2 regions of the Exiguobacterium sp. s57 genome follow, and region 2 is predicted to be linked to the other one. Evidence: a T-box and tRNA genes for the amino acid it is inferred to sense, from the RefSeq annotation. Region 2 holds a T-box; the other holds one or more tRNA genes.
The links. The T-box of region 2 lies ahead of KNO98_RS09480 (valine--tRNA ligase). A T-box ahead of a tRNA ligase gene usually reads a tRNA of that ligase, here a tRNA-Val.
Positions count from the first base shown of each region.

Region 1: it has a tRNA-Val gene. The T-box ahead of KNO98_RS09480 (valine--tRNA ligase) is inferred to sense a tRNA for this amino acid. The anticodon was not compared.

Region 1 is NZ_JACSKR010000005.1:76,710-86,630, reverse strand. Features, by position in the region: gene KNO98_RS12150 (cytochrome P450) at 1-295, opposite strand, end outside; gene KNO98_RS12145 (potassium channel family protein) at 383-748, shown strand; gene KNO98_RS12140 (alanine/glycine:cation symporter family protein) at 766-2,118, opposite strand; gene yidD (membrane protein insertion efficiency factor YidD) at 2,249-2,518, opposite strand; gene KNO98_RS12130 (pyrroline-5-carboxylate reductase family protein) at 2,711-3,499, shown strand; gene KNO98_RS12125 (FeoA family protein) at 3,645-3,881, shown strand; gene feoB (ferrous iron transport protein B) at 3,878-5,854, shown strand; gene KNO98_RS12115 (FeoB-associated Cys-rich membrane protein) at 5,866-6,084, shown strand; gene KNO98_RS12110 (DUF554 domain-containing protein) at 6,108-6,803, opposite strand; tRNA gene KNO98_RS12105 (tRNA-Val) at 6,952-7,024, opposite strand; gene KNO98_RS12100 (GNAT family N-acetyltransferase) at 7,109-7,666, opposite strand; gene KNO98_RS12095 (DMT family transporter) at 7,738-8,052, opposite strand; gene KNO98_RS12090 (DMT family transporter) at 8,049-8,393, opposite strand; gene KNO98_RS12085 (TetR/AcrR family transcriptional regulator) at 8,386-8,967, opposite strand; gene KNO98_RS12080 (alpha/beta hydrolase) at 9,083-9,865, shown strand; gene KNO98_RS12075 (aminopeptidase) at 9,904-9,921, opposite strand, start outside.
Region 2 is NZ_JACSKR010000003.1:199,242-209,162, reverse strand. Features, by position in the region: gene KNO98_RS09485 (hypothetical protein) at 1-104, opposite strand, end outside; gene KNO98_RS09480 (valine--tRNA ligase) at 199-2,850, opposite strand; T-box leader at 2,910-3,131, opposite strand; gene hemL (glutamate-1-semialdehyde 2,1-aminomutase) at 3,179-4,483, opposite strand; gene hemB (porphobilinogen synthase) at 4,480-5,460, opposite strand; gene KNO98_RS09465 (uroporphyrinogen-III synthase) at 5,457-6,089, opposite strand; gene hemC (hydroxymethylbilane synthase) at 6,115-7,032, opposite strand; gene hemA (glutamyl-tRNA reductase) at 7,085-8,431, opposite strand; gene KNO98_RS09450 (AI-2E family transporter) at 8,614-9,783, opposite strand; gene yihA (ribosome biogenesis GTP-binding protein YihA/YsxC) at 9,895-9,921, opposite strand, start outside.

The DNA.
Region 1 (9,921 bases), on a different contig from region 2:
ACATGTGTTTTCGATGCGTATGCGCCGCTCCATCTAATGTTTGGACACCATCTTCCCCAAATAACGTTTTAAGGAGACGTTTCGGCGCCGCGTCTTGACGCATAAATTTGTCGGCATCATAAAACACCTCTGCAGCCTCCTCACCCCCAACACAAATCACACGTTCCCCGAGTAAACGAGTCTCAAAGATGTCTGATTGAAAACTTTTGCGTCGATTGGCGACGAACAAATACCCCTCTCGTAAAAAATCGACACTGTGGTCGATTCCTTCTTGTTTCGGTATGACTTTCCCCATCCAACTCACCCTTTCTCTTTTTTCGAACTATAAAGGATGTTCCCGTGTTGTTAGCGAACAAACCTAATATCGAAAGGAGCGAGTGACATGTTACCATTCTTACTGACATTACGCCGGGTTGTTCGCGGAATTTGGCGCGGTCTTCGCGATCCTGAGTTCCAAGTCTTATTCAGCCTTGCCTTTCTCACCGTCTTATCTGGGACACTCTTTTATGCACAATTTGAAGCGATGCGTTGGTTGGATGCACTTTACTTCAGTGTCATCACCCTGACAACCATCGGATACGGTGATTTCGCACCTCAGACCGACATCGGAAAAATATTCACAATCGGATATGTATTAACCGGGGTCGGTATTATGGTCGGATTCATCACAAGAGTATTCGATCACCTACAAAAAGCGAGAATCGATGAAATAGAAGCAAAACAAAAGACGCCACCCTCTGATCCGTGAGGATGGCGTCTATATGTCTAGGACACTTTTCGATTTTCAATCTCAAGCTGTTGATTAAATCGCTTCGTCTCGGCGATGACGACGCCCGACAAGAACAAGAGGCCAATTAAGTTCGGGATGGCCATCAAGCCGTTAAAGACGTCGGATAACGCCCATACCAAGTTCAAGTTGGTCGTCATCGCACCGAGTCCGGCGACGAGGACGAAAGCAATCCGATATGGAAGAATCGACTTTTGCCCAAGCAAGTAGTGAATGGAACGTTCTCCGTAATACGACCAACCGAGCACGGTCGAATAGGCGAATAAGACGAGTCCGATCGTGACAATGTAGCCACCCGCCGGACCGAGGAACAATTCAAATGTAGCGGAAGTCAATTCGACCCCTTCAAGTCCTGTCCCGATTTGCCCACCCATGACGAGCGTCAAACCGGTCACCGAACAGACGACAAGCGTGTCTAAGAAGACTTGCGTCATTGAGACGAGCGCCTGACGACCCGGCATATCCGTCTTCGCCGCAGCCGCTGCGATCGGAGCAGAACCGAGACCCGCTTCGTTCGAGAAGACACCACGCGCGACACCATATCGAATGGCCGCCCCGATAGCTCCCCCACCGATTGCTTCCGCACTGAACGTACTGCTAAAAATGAGTGCGAGCGCATCCGGAATAAGCGAGTAGTTCATGAACATGATCAATAAGCCGCTGCCTAAGTAAAATACAATCATGACAGGAACAAAATAACTCACAACTTTCCCGATTGAACGTACGCCCCCGAGAATGACCGCACCTGTAAAAATCATAATGAGAATTCCTGATATGTAGAGTGGTACATCGAATGTTGTTTTTAGTGCCAACGCAACCGAGTTCGTCTGGACCCCGTTTCCAATCCCGAACGCCGCAATCGAAGCGAATGCTGCAAACGCCACCGCTAACCAACGTTGATTCAATCCTCGTTCAAGATAATACATCGGCCCACCGGCCATCTGACCGCGTTCATCGGTCACCCTGTATTTGACGGCAAGTACTGCTTCCGCGTACTTTGTCGCCATTCCAAAGAATCCAGATACCCACATCCAAACAATGGCGCCCGGTCCTCCTAACACGACTGCTGTCGAGACACCAACGATATTCCCCGTACCGACGGTCGCCGCAAGAGCGGTCATGAGTGCTTGGAAGTGACTGATATCCCCTTTAGAAGATTGATCTTGATTTTTCGAAAACGCCAGTTTCAATGCATACGGTAACTTAGTGATTTGAATCCCACCTAAACGCACCGTCAAGTATATGCCTGTCCCCACAAGCAAGATCAAGAGCGGTGGTCCCCATACGAAATTGGATGCTGTACTCACCCAATCACTAAATGATTGCTCCATCATACTGTATCCCCTTCCCCGAAAAAATAGTGTACGCTTCTATTTTTTCAGAATACTTAGAACAATGCAAAAGTATTGTGATAAAACAACGGATAAACAACATCCCTGTATATATAACAGCGAGACGAACTTAATCGTCTCGCTGTGATTCTGGTTTCTCTCGTTGCAAAGGTGCTTTCCAATCAAATGTATCCGGTACATAATCAAGCCCACCCGGATGAAACGGTTGACATCGGATGAGTCGGCGTGCTGTTAAGTAGCTCCCTTTGACAGCCCCATGTTTTTCAATCGCTTCAATTCCGTAATGCGAACAGCTCGGATAAAATCGACATGTCGGTGGCTTCAACGGTGAGATAAAACGCTGGTATCCTTGAATTCCTTTAACTAGTACACGTTTCACGTGATTTCGCCTCACTCTTTTGAATTAGTGCCATCATAGCGCGATTTGAATCGTTTGTCATGCTCATCGCTTCATGTGTCAGATTGTTTTCCATCTCCTTACAAATGAGCGAGATAGGCGATATTCGAGAGCAAGTTTGTTATGATAGTCAACATAACTATTGACCGAATCGAAAAGAAGAGGTGACGAATCATGAATCAATTATTAATGGTCGGTGCAGGATCGATGAGTGAGGCGCTCGTTCGCGGGTGGATCGAATCGGGAGTCGAACCGACACACATCACAATGACAAACCGAAGTGACCGGGAACGTTTGCGCTTCCTACAAGATGAACTCGGTGTTCAAATCGTCGAGGACGAAAACGTCAACGACTATGACATCGTTGTATTAGCGATGCAACCAGATGGCGTCATTCCGTACGTAGAATCGAAAGAATGGAAGACCCCACTACTCGTCTCGGTCGCGGCACACATCGAACCGAGCCAATTAGAAGAAGCTTCAGGGCTTCCTGCCGTATGCGCGATGCCAAACACACCTGTCGCGTATCGTAGCGGGATGACGGGACTATGGTTTGGTCCAGAAACGGATGATACCGACCGCGATAAAGCGACTTCTCTCTTTGAACGTGTCGGTCGAACGGCCGTCACCGATGCGAAGACGATGTCCGCCTTTATGGCCGCTGCAGGTTGTAGTCCAGCCTTCTTCTATGAAATCGTCGGTGCGATGACCCCTGTCTTGACGGATGTCGGATACGATGAACAGACGGCGCGACAAATTGTCGCTCAGGCGATGAAAGGTTCTGCAGAGTTACTGTCACACGAAACACGTGAGACAAATGAATTGATTGCCGACGTGGCTGCCCCAGGCGGACCGACCGATCGAGGTGTCGGTGTACTTCGCAAACGTGACCTTGCCGACGTCATGTCGTCAGCTTTGCGTGAGAGCGCCAAAGAAGATCATGAAACGATTGAAGAAGCGTAAACGATACTCGTTTACGCTTTTTTATGTTCATTCGATCTTATTATTTATAAAAGATAACTTTTTATATGAACAATATTTCACTTTCACCTTGAACATGATAAGATAACGAATGAGAATCGTTATCAAAAGATAGGGAAGGTTACTTATGAGTCTATTACGACATGTCGCGTTGAATCAAACCGTCATTCTATCTGATTTGACTAAAATTGATGATCTCTTGCGCCGGCGAATGATTTCTCTTGGTTTTTATGAGGGATGCTCGGTACGTGTGAAGCGCAGAGCTATTTTTTCAGGACCGCTAACCATTGAACAAGTCGATCATCAACAAATTATCGCCATCCGAAGATCAGATGCAGAAAAAATCGGGGTGATTGTACCATGAGTCAACGTATCGCATTGATTGGCAATCCAAATACAGGTAAAACTTCATTGTTTAATCGATTAACAGGTTCATTCGCACATGTCGGCAACTGGGCCGGGGTTACAATCGAACAAAAAATCGGTCAGTTACATGGGAAGATCGGACAATTAATCGATTTGCCTGGAGTTTATGATTTAGATCCGCTCTCGGCAGATGAAGCGATTGTTTCCCGTTTTTTATTGCATGAACCGTTTGACGGGATGATCAATATTGTCGATGCCTCACAATTAGAACGCAACTTACAACTTACTTTGCAACTTCTAGAGATGGGACGTCCGCTTCAAATCGGTTTAAACATGGTCGACGTCGCAGAAAGCCGTGGGATGCATGTCCATCTCGATAAATTAAAAACACTTCTTCAAGTAGATGTGTTTCCGATTACGGCACGAACAGGTGATGGTTGTGACGTCTTACTCTCATCGATTCAAATGGAAAAACGTCAACCGTTCGAATTAAACTATGGGCCAGAGACCGAAGAAGCGATTGCACGCATCCTTCGAGAGGTAGGTCTATCGAGAACGAATCGATGGATTGCAATTCAATATTTAGCAGGTAACCGGATTGTCGTTGACCATTTGGAAGCATCATCTCCAGACATTGTCGCCATCCGTAAAGATCTCGAAGCGACACTCGGACGTTTTGCACATGCCCATATCACCGAACGTCGTCGCGATTGGGCGAAACAAATCCGACATCAAGTCATTGAAAATCAACGTATGCAAGAAGTGACGATGACGGATCGTATCGATGCGGTTGTGACACATCCTATCTTAGGTCTGCCCATCTTTTTCGGGGTACTCTATGCGCTATTCCATGTGACGTTTAATTGGATTGGCGCACCCCTTTCCGATTTATTAGACGGATTGTTGTCTGGTCCCATCACATCAGGAACCTTTTGGATATTGGATGCTTTAGGTGCCTCGTCATTCATTCAAGCACTTCTCGTAGACGGTGTCATCGCAGGTGTCGGAGGGGTATTAGTCTTTGTCCCACAAATCTTTGTCCTCTTTTTCTTCATCTCATTTTTAGAGGACTCGGGATATATGGCGCGGGTCGCCATCGTGATGGACCGTTTCATGCAACTCGTCGGACTGAACGGAAAAAGTTTTATCCCGATGATTATCGGATTTGGCTGCAACGTTCCTGGAATCATGGCAGCTCGAACGGTCGAAGAGGAGAGAGAACGCCTCGTCACAATCTTCATCTCACCATTCATGTCATGTTCGGCCCGGCTTCCGATTTACGCTGTGTTTGCAGCTAGTTTCTTCTCAGCTCATCAAGCTCTCGTTGTGTTATCGCTTTATATGCTAGGCATTTTCCTCGCCTTGATTGCTGCAAAACTATTTACGAAAGCATTAGCTGCCGAAGATCAGACGAGCTTATTCATCGTAGAGCAACCCCCATACCGCGTCCCCCAAGGACTCACTCTATGGCGCAGCACTTGGCAAAAAGCCAAAGGATTCGTTCGCAAAGCCGGTACTTTTATTTTTGGAGGCTCTGTATTTATCTGGCTCCTTGCGTATTCAGGCCCGGGCGGTTTTGATGTGCCCATGAACGATAGTTTTCTAGCTATGATTGGTGGGGCAATCGCCACTTTGCTCATTCCTCTCGGATTCGGTACTTGGCAAGCCGGCGCGTCGCTCATTACCGGCTTCTTAGCAAAGGAAGTAGTCGTTTCCACTATGGCGATTATCTATGCCGTTAGCGAATCTGATTTATCTGAGTCGTTATTGCCAGTCTTCACGCCACTCAGCGCGTATAGTTTCATGGCCTTCGTCTTGCTATACGTACCTTGTTTAGCGACGGTCGCTGTCATACGTCGTGAAGTCGGGAGTGCCAAACTCACATGGTTCACCAGTTTATATGGCTTAGGGGTTGCCTATGTGGTATCGCTTGTCATTTATCAAGTCGGTCGTCTGTTCGGATTTGCGTAAGGAGGAACACCATGCCATTCTTTGACTTACTTATCGGATCTGTTGTCTTTGGATATGCCGCCTTCTCCCTTTACCGCTACACGCAGAAAGCAAAGGGTGGAAAATGTGCAACATGTGAGATTGAGCCTACATGTACAACGGCATGTGATGCTGCAGATTGGGATAAAATCATTGCGGAGGCTCTTCAGAAAGACCCTTCCGCTTTCAATTCAAATACAAAAAAAGACTGAATTCCGATTCAGTCTTTTTTTGATTACAGTATATGTATGACGGAGACAATCATCGCGACCACCAAAATTCCTGGCAATAAGTTGGCCACGCGAATTTTAGTGATACCTACCAAGTTCAAGCCGATTGCCACAATCATCACGCCACCGGTCGCTGTCATTTCTAAAATGAAGCTATCCATGAGTGACTCTGGAATAAACTTCATGATTTGAATAGCGAGAAGGGCAATTCCGCCTTGGTACAACAAGACAGGAACAGCTGAGAACATGACGCCAATCCCGAGCGTCGAACTTAACACGAGGGCCGTAAATCCATCAATCAATCCTTTTGTATATAAGACGTCATGATCACCGCGTAACCCACTATCGAGCGCGCCAATGATGGCCATTGCTCCGATAACAAAGATGAGCGTTGCAGTTACGAATCCTTCTGCCACACTAGATTGACTCCCAAGGCGCCGCTCAAGGCGATAACCGACTTCGTTCAATAATTCATCTAATTTCCACCATTCCCCGAGCGCAGACCCGACGACAAGACTCCCGATGACAATCAAGAAGTTTTCACTTTTCATCCCCATTTGAATGCCAAGTAAGATAACTGCAAGTCCAATCGCGGTCGTCACTGTTTCTTTCATACGCTCTGGAATGCGGTGAAATAAGAGACCTAACAATGCACCGATGATGATTAATCCGGCATTGACGAGGGTTCCCGTTAGCACCATTTTACATTCCCCCTCTCTTATGTATTGAAAGGAATATACCAATTGCTTTCGTTCATTGTCAATTCACAAAAAAAAGCCACTTCTCGCAAGAAGTGGCATCGCGGAAACCCACGTTCCTATGGGTTTCGCATCGGGTTTGGCACCCAAGTGATTCTGACTGGGCTCGAACCAGCGACCTCTACCCTGTCAAGGTAGCGCTCTCCCAGCTGAGCTACAGAATCAGGTCGTGTCCTCTCTTAAGGACACTATTAATATATCAAGAAACTATTGAGTTGGCAACTACTTTTTTATCTTTTTTATATTTTTTATCGCGACATGTGCTGACGGTTGATGTGTCGGCAAAGACGTTCCAAGTCACCAGCATAGACAGATACGAGCATGTCCTTGTACAACGTGTCTCGATCCCAGTGAAGACCATTCGCTTTGGCGACTCGCTGAGATGGAACGTTTTCTGGATGAATGAGCGAAATGATTTCCTTTTCCCCTTCGGTGAAGGCATACTGCATCAAACGCGCAGCCGCTTCTCGTCCGTACCCCATATGCCAATGCTTAGGTGACAGCCAATAGCCGACTTCTAATTCGATTTTTCCATCTAATTCATGTAATAACGTACCGGCATGACCAATCGGTTCATCGTTTTCAAACGTCATGAGCTTCAATAGACCTGTTTGTCGACCAGTTTCATAACGGGCCAGTTGACGTTCGAACCATTCAATCGTCTGTTCATCTGTATACGGTCTTCCATCCGGACTGATGAAGCGCATCACCCGAGGATCTTGGAGAAGCGATTTGACAAAATAAAAATCGGAGATCGTATACGGTTCAAACCGCAAACGTTCGGATTGCAACTCAACAAGATGCATCGTTTTCCGCCCCTTTCTTTCATCTCATAATCTGAACTATTCAATTCCCGTTTTCAGCTTGTTTTAATCCATTACGCTACAACTTTTAAGCCGACCACACTGCCGATAATCATCGTCAAATAAAAGATTCGCCAACGACTTGTCGATTCATCTAAATAGAGCATTCCTAAAATGACACCACCCGCTGCCCCGATACCGACCCAGATTGAATAGGCCAAACTAAGGGGAATGACTTCAAGTGACTTCGACAACAAATAAAAACTGAGCGCAAACGATAAAATCGACAAGATTGACCATTTTAAAATTTGATAGCCTTTTGATTTCCCCATAAAGAAAACGGCCGTCATCTCAGCAATCCCTGCACTAATCAAAAATATCCAACTCATACTTCTTCTCCTCCTGTCACTTGTTTCAAGCCGATGATTCCGATAATCAACGTCGTCACAAGTAAGAGTTTCCATCCACTAAGCGCCTCGTCAAATAAAATGGCACCGACAATAACCGTTCCGACTGCTCCAATTCCAGTAAAGACGGCATAGCCCGTACCTGCAGGAAGAACTCGAAATGCTTTCGCCAATAAGCCGAAACTGACAATCAAGAGGGCAATCGTCCATAGCGTCGGAGTGAGAACTGTGAATCCTTCTGATAACTTCATCGTCGTAGCCCAAATGATTTCAAGCAATCCGGCAAACAAGAGTGACATCCAAGCAACGCTTTCCTTATTCATTCCAACCCACTCCTTTCTTGAAAATCCGGAACGCGGCTTGTTGCCTCATCTCCCGATCATCTTCAAACATAAATAAAGACAGCAAGGCGCCATCTAAAAAACAATAGTAGGCAGCATATAGCTCTTCAAGCGGTTGGACCGGTAAATCCCCACGCTCCATCGCTAGACGGAATTGTTCTTTTTCAAAACGTTTTAATTCCGTTTCAACCTTTCCAATGACTTTCTCGATATAATCCCGAAATTCCGGAGGTGGTACGAGCAACATCCGTTTCGTCAACATCCATGTCTCGTGATCGCTGAAGAATGACGTGAGTGTACTAACAATCGAGTCAATCCGTTCTAAAGGTGGTCGTTCAACGGTGTTATCGCATGTTTTTTGCCACGCCTCTTCGTACCGATTCGCCATATCCGTCACGACTTGCTTAAACAGTTGCTCTTTCCCATCGATGTGGGCATACAACGAGGCCTTTCGGATTCCTACATCTTCTGCAACCGCTGCGAGCGATAGTCCTTCATATCCCTCACGGGCAAACCGTCTCCGAGCGGATTGCATAATCTTGTCTTTTGTATTCATGACTTTCACTCTCCTTCCACAACATTTTACCTAACGAACGGTAGGTAGTCAAACAAGGTGATTGTTTTTTGACTCGTTTTTCCCCAAAATACGAAATAGAAAGAGGTGACGAATAATGATTGAACACTTGACTGTATCGATTCCGACGGAGAGAGCGACCGGACAAAAACGGATTGTCCGTGTGTTTCGACCGGACTGGGTCGAAGCTAGCACCCCGCTTCCTGTCCTGTATATGCATGACGGACAAAATGTATTTTCCGGAAACGCGGCTACATACGGGGAAGGTTGGGAAATCGACCGATGTATCGACACGCTACGTCTCCCCCTCATGGTCGTTGCCATCGCGAGTGCCCCGAATTGGTTAGATCGCTATGATGAGTATTCATACGCTGAGGATGAGATGTTATATCGTCGTATCGGTCCAGAACTCGCGAAAACACGTCCAACACTTGGTGGTCGAGGACGTCTTTATACAGACTGGCTCATGCACGAGTTAAAACCACGAATCGATAAAGAGTACGCGACAAACCCGGAAGATATCGGTGTCATGGGGAGTTCAATGGGGGGTGTCATCTCTCTTTATATGATGGCGACCTATCCTTCCATTCGCAGAGTCGGCTCGCTCTCCACTGCGGCATGGGCAAATCTTGATCCTTTGATTCGCGAAATGAAACAAGCTAAGTTCGCTTGTAAACTGTATATGGATATCGGTACGAACGAAGAGAGCGGGCCAATCACTCCAAGCGACTACCTGTTCACGAATGCGAAACTGATTGAAGCCATCGCGCAAAAAGGCATCGCCTTCCGATACGAGGTCGAGCCGGACGCAATTCACCACGAATCCGCTTGGCGCCGTCGCTTGCCTAACGTTCTTCGTTATTTATATGACATCACATGAAAAAGAGCGAATTCCGAAATTGGAATTCGCTCGTTCATTTAAATGACCCAGTTCCC
Region 2 (9,921 bases):
GTTTCAATTTTCTCTATATCTGTTTCAACCGACTTCGCCTTTTCCGGGGTCGAACACCCTGTCAAACATAATAATAGAACACCTATTATCCCGATTCGTCTCATCTCATATCCCCTTTTCTACGTCCATCTCTCCAAATTCTACCAAAACATAAAAAAACCTTCTATGGAGAATCAATCTCCAGAGAAGGTTCATGTCTTACTTACGCAACTCTTCCAAACGGGCGCGGACCGCGTCACGCTTGTCGAGGTAGTCTTTTTCTTTTGCTTTCTCTTCGTCGATGACGTGAGCCGGTGCCTTGGCGATGAAGCCTTGGTTTCCGAGTTTCTTCTGCACGCGCTCGACTTCTTTCTCATACTTCGCCACTTCTTTTTCAAGACGGGCGATTTCTTCTTCGAAGTTGATCAAGTCTGCGAGCGGGATGAAGAGTTCCGCACCTGTCATAATCGCGGACATCGACTTGTCCGGAGCCGTGAGGCCACGTCCGATTTCAAGCTCTGTCGCGTTCGTGAACTTGCCGATCGTCATTTCGTTCGCGCTCAAGTAACCTTGTGTCGTATCGTCGCTCGTCGAGATGAAGAGCTGGATCGTTTTCGACATCGGTGCGTTCACTTCGGCACGGATGTTACGAACCGAGCGGATGACGTTCATCACCGCTTCAAATGCTGGAACCGAATCTGCGAAGTGAAGGTCGTCACGACGCGTCGGGTAGCTCGCACGAACGATTGAATCGCCTTCGTGCGGCAAGTGCTGCCAAATTTCCTCTGTGAGGAATGGCATGAACGGATGCATGAGACGCATGATCGAATCGAGCGTATGCGCGAGGACCGAACGGGTCGTGTGCTTCGCTGCTTCGTCCTCACCGTAAAGCGTCAGTTTCGCCATCTCGATGTACCAGTTACAGAACTCTTCCCAGATGAAGTTGTACAAGTAACGACCGGCTTCACCGAACTCGTACTTGTCGACGAGGCGTGTCACTTGGTCGATCGTGTCGTTCAAACGAGTCAAAATCCACTTGTCGGCAAGCGTCTTCTCACCCGTGAGGTCAATCTCTTCGACTTTGAGTCCGTCCATGTTCATGAGGGCGAAACGGCTCGCGTTCCAAATCTTGTTCGAGAAGTTCCACGTCGACTCGATCTTCTCCCAATAGAAACGAAGGTCGTTCCCTGGTGTCGATCCTGTGAGGAGGAACCAGCGAAGTGAATCCGCTCCGTATTGGTCGATGACTTCCATCGGGTCAACGCCGTTACCGAGTGATTTCGACATCTTGCGACCTTCCGAGTCACGGATGAGACCGTGGATGAGCACATCGTTGAACGGTTGCTTCCCTGTGAACTCGAGTGATTGGAAGATCATGCGTGATACCCAGAAGAAGATGATGTCGTATCCTGTGACGAGTGCGCTCGTCGGGAAGTAACGGTTGAAGTCCGGTGCGTCCGTATCCGGCCAACCCATCGTTGAGAATGGCCAGAGTGCTGACGAGAACCATGTGTCGAGGACGTCCTCGTCTTGTGTCCAGTTCTCACTGTCCGCTGGCGCTTCTTTCCCTACATACACTTCTCCTGTCTCGTTATGGTACCAAGCCGGGATGCGGTGGCCCCACCAAAGTTGACGGCTGATACACCAGTCGCGGATGTTCTCCATCCAACGAAGGTATGTGCCTTCGAAGCGTTCTGGGACGAAGTTGACTTTCGTATCGTCGTTTCCTTGTGCTTCGAGTGCTGCTTTTGAGAGTGGCTCCATATCAACGAACCATTGTTTCGAAAGGTATGGCTCGATGACTGCGCCAGAACGCTCTGAGTGACCGACCGAGTGCGTGTGTGGCTCAATCTTCACGAGTGTGCCGTCTGCCTCTAGGTCTTTGACGAGTTGCTTACGGCATTCGAAGCGGTCGAGCCCTTCGTAAATGCCTGCGTTCTCGTTCATCTTCCCGCCTTCGTCCATGACGAGGATGCGTGGAAGTTCATGTCGATTCCCGATTTCAAAGTCGTTCGGGTCGTGGGCTGGTGTGATTTTCACGCAACCTGTACCGAACTCCATGTCGACGTAGTCGTCCGCAACGATTGGAATCTCACGGTTCATGACGGGAAGCATGATCGTCTTGCCGATGAGGTGTGTGTAACGCTCATCTTTCGGGTTGACGGCAACCGCTGTATCACCGAGCATCGTCTCAGGACGTGTCGTCGCGATTTCGATGTGACCTGAACCGTCAGCGAGCGGATACTTCATGTGATAGAACGCACCCTCGACTTCTTGGTAGATAACCTCGATATCTGAAACGGCCGTCTTTTGAGCCGGGTCCCAGTTGACGATATATTCGCCACGGTAGATCAAACCTTTTTCGTACAAGCGAACGAATACTTCTTGAACGGCCTTTGAGAGCCCTTCGTCGAGTGTGAAACGTTCACGTGAGTAGTCGAGGCCGAGTCCAAGTTTTGACCATTGGTCGCGAATCGTCTTCGCGTACTCGTCTTTCCACTCCCACGTCTTCTCGAGGAATTTTTCACGTCCGAGGTCGTAACGCATGACGCCTTCTTCACGGAGCTTTTGCTCGACTTTCGCTTGTGTGGCGATCCCGGCATGATCCATCCCTGGGAGCCAGAGCACGTCATAACCTTGCATACGCTTGAGGCGTGTCAACAAGTCTTGAAGCGTCGTGTCCCAAGCGTGACCGAGGTGAAGTTTCCCCGTAACGTTCGGTGGCGGGATGACGATCGTGTACGGTTGTTTCGAATCGTCCTCGTCTGCTTTAAATACATCGTTCTCTAACCAGTAGTCGTACCATTTCGATTCCGTCGCACTTGGGTCGTACTTCGTCGGCATGGTGATTTCATTTGTCTCATGGGCCATGTGTAGCGCCTCCTCTATCTTATTAGTGAACACAAAAAACGGCTTCTCTCGTCCTATACGCTAAGGACGAAAGAAGCCGAATCTTCCGCGGTACCACCTTAGTTCGCCAACAAAGTGGCGCACTCAAAATCGAATAACGGTCGATGGACCGAACTTTCCTACTCCATTCAGAAAGTCAGCTCCGAGGCGACTTCCGCGTCCATCCCTCGCAACCTTTCACCAAGCGGTCACGTCTCTAAAAGGAATGAATGATGCGTACTACTCCTCATCAAAGCAATTCATCGTATCTGTTAAATAATTGTAGCGACAGAAACGTCAGCAGTCAAGATTAGAGTGAAAACTCTTCTTGAAGCTCCTTGAATGTCGCTTCGACCGCTGCGATCGTCTTCTCGATATCCTCATCCGTATGAGCAGTCGAGAGGAATAAGCCCTCGAACTGTGACGGTGGCAAGAATACGCCGCGTGCTGCCATCTTCTGATAGTACGAGCGGAACATCTCAAGGTTCGCCGATTTCGCTTTTTCGAAGTTCGTCACTTTCTCGTTCGTGAAGAAGAAACCAAACATCGAGCCGGCACGGTTCGTATCGTGCGGGATGTTGTATGTTTCACCAGCCTGCGTGAATCCTTCGGCGAGACGGTCTGCCTTACGCTCGAACTCGGCGTAATGCTCAGGTTTCAGTTGCGAGAGTGTCGTATAACCGGCAATCATCGCGAGTGGGTTACCCGAGAGCGTACCCGCTTGATAGATCGGACCTTGCGGTGCAATCTGTTCCATGATTTCACGTTTTCCACCGTATGCACCGACCGGAAGTCCGCCGCCGATGACCTTACCGAGACATGTGAGGTCCGGTGTGACGCCAAAGTAGCCTTGGGCACAATTATATCCGACTCGGAAGCCTGTCATGACCTCGTCAAAGATGAGGAGCGCGCCGTTTTGTTCCGTGATTTCACGGAGTCCTTCGAGGAACCCTGGTTGTGGTGGCACGAAGCCCATGTTCCCTGCTGCGGGTTCAACGATGACACCGGCGAGATCGTCACCGTACTTCTCAAAGACGACGCGGACTGCGTCCAAATCATTGTAAGGAACGGTGAGCGTATGGCTTGCGAGTTCTTTCGGTACACCCGGTGAGTCCGGGAGACCAAGTGTCGCGACACCAGACCCTGCTTTAATGAGAAGTGAATCACCGTGTCCGTGGTAGCATCCTTCGAACTTCAAAATCTTTGTCTTTCCTGTATAGCCGCGTGCGAGACGAAGCGCCGCCATCGTCGCTTCCGTACCCGAGTTGACCATGCGGACCATCTCGATTGATGGGACGCGGTCGATGACGAGTTCTGCCATCTTCGTCTCAAGCTCGGTCGGCGTCCCGAACGTCCAGCCTTTTTCAGCTTGTTCTTGAATCGCTTTCGTGACGACAGGGTCACGGTGACCGAGGATGAGTGGTCCCCATGAGAGGACGTAATCGATATACTCGTTGCCGTCGATGTCATAGACGCGTGAACCTTCACCGCGTTCAGCGAAAATCGGCGTCATGCCGACCGATTTGTAGGCACGGACCGGACTGTTGACACCGCCTGGCATGAGTGGGCGTGCTTGTTCGAACGCTTCTTGTGAGCGCGTTTGGTTATATGTCATGCGTAGTCTCCTTCCAAATAGCGACAGACGTCTTTTGCGAAATACGTGACGATGAGGTCGGCACCGGCACGTTTGAATCCGACCATCGTCTCCATGACGATGCGTTCTTCGTCGACCCAGTCGTTGAGTGATGCGGCTTTAATCATCGCATACTCTCCGCTCACGTTATACGCCACGATTGGCATATCGAGTGAGTCGCGCATGTCACGGATGATATCCATGAACGCGAGAGCCGGTTTGACGATCATGAAATCGGCACCTTGCTCCACGTCCGATTGCGACTCGCGGAACGCCTCGCGACGGTTCGCCGGGTCCATCTGATATCCTTTACGATCGCCTTCACCTGGAGCCGATTGGGCTGCGTCACGGAACGGTCCGTAATAAGCAGACGCATATTTGACGCCATAGCTCATGATCGGGATATGGCTGAATCCGTTTTGATCGAGACCTTCTCGGATGGCTGCAACGAATCCGTCCATCATCGAACTCGGCGCAATGATATCTGCACCCGCCTGCGCTTGTGTGATTGCTGTCTGGACGTGAAGTGGAAGTGACGCGTCGTTATCGACGTCCCCGTCCTTCACGAGGCCACAGTGACCTGTCGACGTGTACTCACAGAGGCACGTATCGGCGATGACCGTGAGCTGTGGCGCCCACTCTTTCACTTTACGGATTGCTTCTTGGACGATGCCGTGGTCGTGATACGCTTCACTGCCTTCCGGGTCTTTATGTTCTGGTACACCGAACAAGAGCACGGATTGAAGACCGAGGTCGACGATTTCTTTAATTTCTTCTTCGAGTCGGTCAAGTGAATAATTGAAGACGCCAGGCATCGAGCTGACTTCACGTTTAATGTTAGTCCCTTCAATGATGAAGAGCGGGTAAATCAAATCTTCTTTTCGAACATGATTTTCACGTACGAGGGCACGCATCGACTTCGATGAGCGAAGACGACGGTGACGGTCAAACTGGTTCATGAAAAATCCTCCCCTACACACTGTATTAATGCATCCATAGTATAACATTCTGGCACTCGGACCGGTAATGTCGACACTTGTCGTACGGCACGCTCGGTCACTTCGCCAATGGCGTACCATGTCCCGTTAAAGTGGGACAGATGGGGTACGAGTGCATCGACGGCCGACGGGCTCAAAACGAGCAGCGCCTTCACCGTCTCGAGTTGATGTTGTTGCACCGGTTTCAGTTGGACAGGGATTGTCTCGTAGACGACCCAGTCATATACATGATGCAACATTGCCATATGGGACGTATTCGCCAAATTGCCGCGCGCGAACAAAACGATGTCATCCTTTGAGGCGACGTCACGCAACTGCTGAAAGAGTGCCTCACCGGTAAATGTTTCCGGCATGAGCGTGACAGTATAGCCTTCTGCTTCAAGTGCTCGTTTCGTCTTCTCTCCTACAGCGGCGACTTTCACGTCCCGCGTCAAATCTCGAAGTGCGGGTACCGCGTTTTGACTCGTGACGACGAGCCAGTCGAATCGTTCTAAGGGTGGCGGTACATGCGTTTCTCTCGTTTGAATAAGCGGGACATGATGAACGGAAAGACCGCTCGCCTCGAGCAGCGCCCGTTGCGAAGCGGTCATTCGTTTCGTTCCCGTGTACCAGAGGTCACTCATTGACCGAGGCGAGGATTTCGCGTCCGCCACGTTCAAGCAATTCTTCTGCGACGTCCAGTCCGAGTGCAATCCCGTCCGTTGATGTTTTTGTCGTACGAAGCACTTCTTTTCCGTCCACTGACGCGATGAGGCCTGTGAGTGTTACGTCGTCACCGTCGACGGTCGCGTAACCACCGACCGGTACGTGACAACTTCCTTCAATCGCTTTCAAGAAAGTACGTTCCGCTGTCGCAGCTTTCGCCGTCACATCATCATGCAAGAGTTGAAGCACTGCCGTCACTTCTGCATCGTCCTTACGGCTCTCGATGGCAAGCACACCTTGTCCTACTGCAGGTACCATCAAATCTGGGTCGAGCGCTTCAAAGTCGACACGATCCATCCATCCCATCCGTTCAAGCCCTGCTTTCGCGAGCAGGATGGCGTTATAGTTCTCCGAATCCAATTTTTTCAGACGAGTATCGATGTTTCCGCGAATCCATTGAATCTCAAGGTCGGGACGTGCCGCCAAAATCTGTGCCCCACGACGGAGAGAGCTCGTTCCGACGATCGCTCCTTTCGGAAGTGTGTCGAACGTATAGCCATTCTCACAGATGAGAACGTCACGAGCGTCAACACGTTTCGGCATACAGCTGATATAGAGTTCTTCCGGAAGCTCAGCCGGAACATCTTTCATACTGTGTACGGCGAAATCGATGTCCCCATCAATCATCTGTTGTTGAATCTCTTTGACGAACAGACCTTTCCCACCGACTTTCGAAAGTTGGACGTCGACGATTTGGTCTCCTTTCGTCACAATTTCTTTAATTTCAAATTCGTTTTTTGCTCCAGCTTGCTTCAATTGATCGATGACCCATTTCGTTTGGGTCATGGCGAGTTGGGAACGGCGTGAGCCGACAATAATTTTCCGCATGTTGAGTCTCTCCTTCATAGAAAAAGGCGACACATGTCGCCTTTTTGTCTTGTTAGCGCATCAATGCGCGAAGTGGTGCTTTGGCAGAAGTAGCATCTGTTTCTTCCACTTCTTCTATTGATTGCTTTGGTAACTCGACATCGAGGTCGAATGTTTCGACAAACTGTGCGATCCGAACGTTTGCATCCGGCTGTGCCGCAGCGTCTTTAATATAGTCAATCGGGTCACGAAGCATTTGGTTAATGATTGACTTCATATGCTTCCCGATGACTTTTTTGTCTCGCGCAGACAAGTGGTCGAGCTTTCGCTCTAGACTTGTCATCGTGTCTTCTTGAATATCAAGGGCACGAGCACGCAACTCGTTCATGATCGGCACGACTCCAAGTGTGACGAGCCATGTTTGGAACTCTTGAATCGCTTCATCAATTTTCATCTCAATTTTCTCAGCTTCGATGAGACGTGCCTCAAGATTTTTGTTGACGATTCCATTCAAATCATCGACATCAAACAAATGAACACCCGGAAGTGTCGCGACCGCTGGATCGATATCTCGCGGCACAGCGATGTCAATGAGAAGAAGTGGACGTTCACGGCGTAACAGTTGTGCCGCCGCCACATCGTCATATCCAATGACGGCATCTTTCGCTCCGGTCGAACTGATTAAAATATCGGCATCAAGTAATCCACACGCGATTTCACGAATGGAATGAGCACGACCTTTAAATTTGTCTGCGACGGCTTTCGCCTTACTCTCTGTTCGGTTGAAGACGGCGATTTGTTTGGCACCCGCTTCGAACAAGTTGAGTGTCGTGAGTTCACCCGTTTCTCCGGCTCCGACAACGACAACTTGCTTGTCCTCGAGCTGTTGGTACATCTCTTGTGCGAGCGTCACGGCAGCTGAGCTGACCGATACAGACATTTCCCCAATTTGTGTGTCCGTATGGGCGCGCTTGGCGAGTGTGACCGCTTCTTTAAACAATTTGTTGAAGACGGTTCCCGTCGTTCCATACTCTTGGGCACGGAAGAAACTTGTCTTCACCTGACCTAAAATTTGTGTTTCCCCGATGATCATCGAGTCAAGGCCCGATGTGACACGGAACAGGTGACGAATCGCCTCTTCCCCTTCTCGAATCGACAAGTATGGTGTGAACTGCTCCATCTCTAGATTGAACCAGTTCGCCAAGAAACGTTTCGTGTAATAACGTCCCGTATGGAGTTGATCTGTCACGACGTACAACTCCGTCCGGTTACACGTAGACAAAATAACTGACTCGAAAATGCTCTTCTCTTCGCGAAGTGCAATCATCGCATCCACGATTTCTTGCTCCCCAAACGAGAACTGCTCTCGAATCGCGACAGGGGCTGTCTTGTTATTTAGTCCAACGACGACAATATGCATGTATCTCTTCCCCTCATCTAAAATCCACCGACGGTTGTCTCTTCTTTTTCAATCTCTACGGTACATTATAGCAATTTTTATCTAGGAACTATAATCTTCTGTTTGATTTTCCTGAAATAAAATAAGAACTTTTTGTGACAAAAAGAAGTAGAAATGGAGAAACTCCATTTCTACACTCTTTCTTATGAATTTGGCGCGTTTGGCTCCGTAATTATCGTACTTTCCGTCTCTTCACTTTCTAAATATTGTTCGCGTTCCCTTAATTTATAGATGCGAACGATATTCTGAACAACTGTTTTAGCAACCGCATAGAACGGTACAGCAATGAGCATCCCGATAATACCTGCCAAATTCCCGGCCACAAGCAAGACGATGATAATCGTGAGTGGGTGCACTTTCAAGGACTTCCCTTGAATGAGTGGCGAGATGACGTTTGACTCAATTTGCTGAACGATGATAATGACGACGATGACCCAAAGAACTTTAATCGGATCTTGAATGAACGCGACGACGACCGCCGGTGCAGCCCCTAAGAATGGACCGACATACGGGATGATATTCGTCACCATCATGAAAAGCGCAAGCAAGATGGCGTAATCTACGTCGATAATCAAAAGACCGATGAACGAGGTGATCCCGACGAAGAACGCGACGAGTAATTGTGCATTCACATAGTTTCGGACCGTTTCGTGCATATCGTGCAAGATATGGCGTGTTTCTTTTTCATAATTCGACGGGAGCAGTTTGACAATCGCATCGGGCAGACGTTTACCGTCAAGCAACATATAGAGAAGCATGAACGGGATGACGACGATTGTGATGACGGCTGACGTTACAAACCCAATCACTTGACCGAATGACGATGCGATATTTCCGAACAAGTCTCCCAAATATGACGTGATGTTCGTCGTCAAATTGCGGAACACCTCATCGTTTTGCGCCATGAAGCGTGACAGAAACTCATTCTGAAGGAGTGAGTCACGTACGGCGAACGCTTGTTGTTGAAGTTCTTTTGCGATACTCGGCATCGCATTGACGAGCGATGTGATTTGTTCGCCTAAAACCGGTCCGAGAACACTGAAGACAATGGTAAAAATCAGGACGAGACCAATCAGTGTAATCGCAACAGCTAACGTTCTTTTCCCTTTCAAGCGTTTTTCTAAAAAGTCGACGATGCCGACCAAAAAGTAGAAGAAGAGCCCAGAGATAATAAGCGGCACGGTGACGAGTGCCAAAATAACTTGGACCGGCTCAAACACAAATGAAATCTGTGTTCCGACCCAAATAACTAAAAAGATGGTCAGCGTCCAAAAGAGGGCGCGGTACCATTTGCTTTCAAACATGCGTTGCATCTCTCCACCTCATTTGCAATTATGACTATGTACTAACTATGATTATACGATAATTACCCGCTTGGGGGATTAGAAAAACAAAAAGACGAAGGAATCCCTTCGCCCTTTCTCTTATTCACCATCTGTGATGAGTGCATA